2 linked regions of the Alicyclobacillus sp. SO9 genome follow. The protein of the gene in region 1 interacts with the protein of each later gene in a pairwise test. Links are inferred from orthologs where the notes say so. Each region holds a gene or a part of one and is shown in the gene's direction. Other genes may lie near its edges.

Region 1 (3,154 bases):
GAGCTGGTAAAAAAGGACTGGCCATCTCCTTGGCAACACCGCGCGAGTTCAAGCTGCTAAAGCAAATTGAGCGGGAAACTGGAGCAAAAATGGAAGCCAGAGAGGTTCCGTCGCTCGCAGACGTCGCGGAACGTCAGGCCGAAGTGTGGAGAAATCGCATTATCGAAGCCATTCAGGGAGGAAGTCTGGGGCATTTCCGCGCTATTCTGGGAAATGTCATTGACGAGTACGATCCCGTTGACGTAGCATGTGCAGCTCTCAAAATAGCCTCTGCGGGAGAACTTGAGAAACGCGAGGAAGAAGACTACAACTTCGGCGATACAGGTGCTAAACCAGGTATGGTGAGGTTCTTTATCAATGTCGGCAGAAACGCCAACATCAGTCCTTCCGATTTGGTCCGTACTATCTCCGAAGAGGCTGGAGTACCGGGACAGACCATTGGGAAAATCGATATTTTTGACCGCTTCACCTTTGTTGAAGTGGAGCAAGAATCAGCGCCCTTTGTCTATGAAGCGTTACGCAAGAGCAGGATTAATGGCTCGCGTGTCAATCTCGAACCTGCCAAACCTCGAGCGCGGCGTTAGGACTTGTGATGTGGGGTCCATACGATAAATCTGGCATGTGAATGAATGTAGGGTTGGACCGTGAAATACGGCCGCATTAGCGGCCGTATTTCTTTTGCTAGACTGCACGAACAAATTACTTTGGTTCAACACACTTCTATGTAGATGTGTCAAAGTGGAGTACAGGGTGAAATAATAGAGTTCAGGTATTTCCCTTTGCCTCCGAGTGGGATATAATACTTACGAACAAATGTTTGCCTTTTTGGGAATCTAGCAGGGATTGAACATGGAAGCGAGAATTCATCTTTTAGTATGAAATGGAGTTATCACTGCGAGGATGGTGTTTCATGAACGATAAACGCGCGGCCTTAGATATGGCGCTGAAACAGATTGAGAAACAGTTTGGCAAGGGCTCTGTGATGAAGCTGGGAGAAGCTTCTGCAACCATGAATGTTGCAACGATTTCGACGGGGTCCTTGGCCTTGGATATAGCTTTAGGTGTGGGAGGGCTACCCCGAGGTCGTATCATTGAGATTTACGGACCAGAGTCGTCAGGAAAGACGACCGTGGCACTGCATGCTGTCGCAGAAGCTCAGCGACGCGGAGGTCAGGCCGCTTTTATTGACGCGGAGCACGCACTCGACCCGGTCTATGCTCGCCACCTAGGTGTAGACATTGATGAGTTGCTCATTTCGCAGCCGGATACCGGAGAGCAGGCGTTGGAGATTGCTGAAGCTCTGGTGCGCAGCGGTGCAGTTGACGTTATAGTCATTGATTCGGTTGCAGCCCTGGTTCCGAAGAGCGAACTGGAAGGGGAAATGGGTGATTCCCATGTTGGCTTACAGGCACGCTTGATGTCACAGGCTTTGCGTAAGTTAGCGGGAGCCATCAGCAAGTCTAAAACAATCGCTGTGTTTATTAATCAGATTCGTGAGAAAGTAGGCGTGATGTTCGGGAATCCTGAGACAACTACAGGTGGACGAGCACTGAAGTTTTATTCGACGATTCGACTTGAGGTCCGGCGTGCGGAGGCGTTAAAACAGGGTACGGACATCGTGGGAAGCCGGATGAGAATAAAAGTAGTAAAAAATAAGGTGGCTCCTCCGTTCAAACAGGTTGAAGTAGACCTGATGTTTGGCGAAGGCATTTCGCGGCAGGGCAGCATTATTGATATTGGCACAGACCTGGACATTGTACAAAAGAGCGGTGCGTGGTATTCCTTCAAGGAGGAGCGCTTGGGGCAGGGACGGGAAAACGCCAAGCAGTTCCTGAAAGAACACCCTGAGTATGCAGATGAAATCGAGGACTTGATTAGGGCTCATCACGACTTACCTGTTTCGAACCCTGTGAAAGAGAGCGAAGAAGTGAAAGACGTTGAATCCTGAAATTTTTGATGAAATCACGGGAAAATTTGCCTCTCAGGGTTCTGCTTCACGGGTTCAAGTGGTGTTTCGGGATGCCCATCCTGTCGAGATATCTGCACAGCAATGGGTTGATCTCTCCCTCAAGGAAGGCATGTCAGTTTCTCGCGAACTGTATTTGCGATTGCAAGAAGCTCAGGTAGAAACGGAGGCCTTGGACAAGGCCTTCCGTTTTCTTCAGGTTCGGCCCCGTACGGAGAATGAAGTTGAGCGGCATCTGGAGAAGAAGGATTATGCTCCACCTGTTCGGCGTCATGTCATGGAGAAACTCCGGGACTTGCAACTTCTGAATGACCATCAGTTTGCTCGTATGTATATTGAACAAAAAAAGTCTCAAATGAGTCGGATGGAACTGTCGTGGAAACTTCGCCAGCGGGGCATACATACCAATGTGACCGATACAGTATTGCAGGAGCACTATGATGATGCGATTGAAACTAGGGCAGCGCTCCATTTGGGTCGAAAACAGTGGCGTAAATACAGGAACAAGCCTCTAACTGACAGAAAGACGAAAGTGGGGCAGTATCTGCAGCGCAAGGGGTTTCAAACTTCTGTAATTTATGCAGTCCTGGATGAACTGGAGCGTTTTGTTGAAGATAATGACATACGTTCTTGACAAGGATTGGTATGCAACTATAGAATAAAGTTGCGTATATTTTACGGCCTCTAGCTCGAATCTGTGTTCCTTATGCCATACGTTCCAGTGAGTGGCGGTTCGCGGAGTTGAGCAGGGAGGCAGTTTTATAAATGATTGAGACTGTGGTATTGGTTGTTTTAGTGTCTTTGGCGACATTAGTGATTGGTCTTGCAATAGGGTACTTTTTAAGAAAGTCTGTGGCCGAGTCCAAAATTGGCGCTGCTGAAGTCAGAGCATTGCAGATTATTGAGTCTGCGCAGCGCGATGTTGAAGCAAAGCAAAAAGAAGCATTGCTTGAAGCAAAGGAAGAGGCTCACAAAACCAGGCAAGACGCCGAGCGCGAGATTCGCGAACGACGAAACGAAGTGCAGAAGCTCGAGCGACGTCTTCTGCAAAAAGAGGAAACTGTTGATAGAAAACAGGAATCTCTTGAAAAGCGCTCTGAAGAGCTCGCAAATAAGGAAAGACAGACTGAAAAGCTGAAACAGGAAATTGAAGAGTTACATCAACAGCAAGTAGAAGAACTTGAACGC
Region 2 (3,138 bases), 2.5 Mb from region 1 along the record:
AGCATAGAGGTCGTCAGGCTTCATCTGCATGGGTCGCCGCCCAAAGCCCTGCAAGTCAGGGAACGATGGATGTGCACCTACGCCGACACCGTGTTGCTTCGCGAGGTGAATGGTGTTGTGGATGACAGCGGGATCGCCGCCGTGAAAACCGCAAGCCACGTTGATGGAACTGACTAATGGAACCATGTCTTCATCTTGGCCAATGGTAAACGCGCCGTAGCTCTCACCGACATCAGAATTCAGGTCCATCCAGAAAAACCTCCTGACAAAGGATATGTCGGAAAAATCTTATACTTTACCTTACTCCAGAAATCACATATTGTGAAATAGAATAGTAGTATCAGCCTCTAGAATCCTGTCGATACAGTGTGAAGGAATTCGTCTGTTGACGTCGAATCATAATGAGATGTACTCAATAGATACTCATTCACAACCGCACCGGGTTGAAAGGGTGAAAATACCAGTGGCACTTTCTAATCGATATCCTCAGCCGATTGCACAGTCCAGTCCAAAATCACCTGTTGCAGAGGCTTTTCGCACGATACGGACAAACATTCAGTTTGCCGGTGTGGTCCAAGAGACAAAAGTTATCCTTGTAACCAGCAGCCAACCTGGAGAAGGAAAGACTTCTACGGTTTCAAACTTGGCCATTGTATCAGCACAAGCAGGCAACCGTGTGTTGCTCTTGGATGCAGACATGCGTAAACCCCAGGTTCATCAGCGGTTTCAAATCTCCAATCTGGACGGTCTAAGCAACGTACTGATTAAGGAACGAGCCCTCAAAGATTGCATCAGTACGTCAGAGACTCCTAATTTGTACCTGTTGCCAAGCGGCCCGATTCCACCGAACCCATCAGAGATGTTGGCCAGCAAGTCCTTTGCAGCCTTGGTAGAACGATGCCGTGAGGACTTTGACATGGTCTTTATTGACAGCCCCCCCATCCTGGCTGTCACCGATGCGCTGATTTTAACTCGAATCACAGATGGTACCATTTTGGTTGTAGATGCCCAGAACACGAACCGAAACAGCGCAATCAAGGCCGTCAGCATGCTAAAGCAGGTAAATGCCCGTATTTTGGGTACCACCTTGAACCGGGTTCCTCGAAAATCCGAAGGTTCCTATTACTATTATTACAGCCATGGTGTCCAGGCCAACGCGTAGACCGTCCAGGAGGTACAGAATGGAAGAACTAGAACTCCGTCAATACTGGAATATCATTCGGAAACGGATGAAGCTTGTTGTATCCATTCCGATTATTGCTCTCATTATCAGCGGTGTCTTTTCGTATTTTGTCATTACACCCAAATACGAAGCCAGTTCCACACTTTTGGTTAACGAGCGATCCAGTCAGGCGAACAACATCCAAATCAGTGCTATCGATGCAAGCCAAGCTTTAGTAAAAACCTATACCCAGATTATTAAGAGCGCTACGGTTGAAAATGCAGTCAAAGCCGATCTCGGTCTAAACCTGACGGCAGCCCAGCTTGGGAGCATGATTGCCGTTTCATCCCCAAACCAATCACAAGTGATTCAGGTCAGCGTGACATCGCCAAATGTAAAACAAGCCGTCAGAATTGCCAACAGCGTAGCGGCTGTAACACAGCATGAAACAACCAAGATTATGCATTCCAACAATGTTCAAATTCTCGATAAGGCGACTCTGCCTGCCAATCCATCACCCGTTAAACCAAACAAAAAGTTGAATCTTGCCATCGCACTGGTTCTTGGACTCATGGTCAGTATTGGTTTGGCGTTCCTCTTGGAGTACTTGGACACCCGGATTAAATCGGAAGAAGATGTAGACAGATACCTGAAGTTGCCGGTACTCGGCACTATTATGGATTACGAGAATGAGGTCTAGGCCCCCGTTGGTCTGCCGCATTCAGTACTAAGATAAGCATGACACAGGAAAGAAGAAAGCGCAGGAATCGGTCCTGCGCTTTCTTCTTTGACAATCTATGTTTCAAGCGTATAGTTTTCACGTCACAAGTTACAGTTCGTCAAATTCACACGCACCCAGTTGCTGTTATCCTCTTCTGCGAAACAGTGAAAATCCTTTTCGTTTTGGTACGCCTAACGTATGATTTCCGCTCTTACTCAACCACCTGGACCTCAGCATCTCAACTTGTTGCTCAATCTGCTTTGAACTCCATCCCTCAGCAGACTCATCTACCAGCGTAAATGAGGGTTTCCTCGCATGACAATAAGGGCATGCCGAAACCAATTCATAGGTCGCCGTGTCTCCGCCGCATGAATCACAAAAGTAGTAGTATGTCCTCGTCGCCACGAACCCTCATCCCCGTTTCCTCTTTTGCATCTGCGTTCACATGTACAGCTTACGTCTTTTTCCTTTTCACTCTATGTTATCAAGCTTTGCCGATAGAATCTAGGTGTGAGTTTGAGTGCATTTTGACATACTCTCACAGATTGTGTCGAAAACATCCGATTTTCTGGGACTGTCGGCTTGTCAAGTCTCTCGTCTGTCACAGTCTATGCGAGAGACTCCAGTTTCATTCCATCAGGTTTTTGTCACCGATTTTGTAACGCATAGACTGCACACATCGTCTAATGATAAGTGACCCTATTTTAAGACTGACGAAACCCTGGTATATTATTGAAGTATTGCAAAATGTTATTTTGTCGAAATTGGTAATTTGGTAGATTTATTTGAGTAATCATGAGAAAATAGCTAAGGCTTTGTAGAATATGCAAAGGGAGATTGTGAATGGCAAAGAAGACTGCAATGGAAAAGGGCTTTAAAAAACGGCATAGAGGCTTAAAGTATACATTAACGGTGCTTGGCGTTTTGGTTGGCGCCGGAGCTGGGTTTGGCGTGTACGAGTATCAGGCGTTGCAGCCAACAACACATTTTAATAATCTAAAAACCATTGGCGGTGCTAATTCCACCGGAAATACTGCAGGTGCAACAAAGGAAAAGGCCGGCATTTTCAACATGTTGCTGATTGGTTCTGATGCACGACCAGGCCAAAAGGTAAGTCACTCGGATTCCATGGTGCTGATTCACGTAAACCTGAACACACATCAATACAACATGCTTAGCATTCCCCGAGATACACGTGTCTATGACCCGGGATACGGCTACACCAAGCTGACCAGTGTACAGTATATGGATCAGG

Evidence for each region.
Region 2: the proteins of recA (region 1) and GI364_RS23030 interact in binary tests that used the Bacillus subtilis proteins (3 or more experiments, as listed by UniProt). The link is inferred for Alicyclobacillus sp. SO9 from one-to-one orthologs.

The regions. Positions count from the first base shown.
Region 1 is NZ_CP066339.1:2,425,654-2,428,807, forward strand. What follows is about bases 105-2,929. They hold recA (recombinase RecA), read left to right. Parts: upstream 105-910; coding sequence 911-1,948; downstream 1,949-2,929. Other genes in these bases: GI364_RS10985 (DEAD/DEAH box helicase), read left to right, coding at 105-584; GI364_RS10995 (regulatory protein RecX), read left to right, coding at 1,938-2,600; rny (ribonuclease Y), read left to right, coding at 2,732-2,929. Also shown: more of GI364_RS10985, read left to right, coding at 1-104; more of rny, read left to right, coding at 2,930-3,154. UniProt on the Bacillus subtilis protein: Multifunctional protein involved in homologous recombination, DNA repair and competence.
Region 2 is NZ_CP066339.1:4,927,840-4,930,977, forward strand. The notes cover bases 213-3,021. They hold GI364_RS23030 (YveK family protein), read left to right. Parts: upstream 213-1,181; coding sequence 1,182-1,862; downstream 1,863-3,021. Other genes in these bases: GI364_RS23020 (LamB/YcsF family protein), read right to left, coding at 213-249; GI364_RS23025 (CpsD/CapB family tyrosine-protein kinase), read left to right, coding at 464-1,162; GI364_RS23035 (hypothetical protein), read right to left, coding at 2,028-2,288; GI364_RS23040 (LCP family protein), read left to right, coding at 2,727-3,021. Also shown: more of GI364_RS23020, read right to left, coding at 1-212; more of GI364_RS23040, read left to right, coding at 3,022-3,138. UniProt on the Bacillus subtilis protein: Required for YwqD kinase activity. May bring YwqD and its substrates into contact. Probably involved in the regulation of capsular polysaccharide biosynthesis.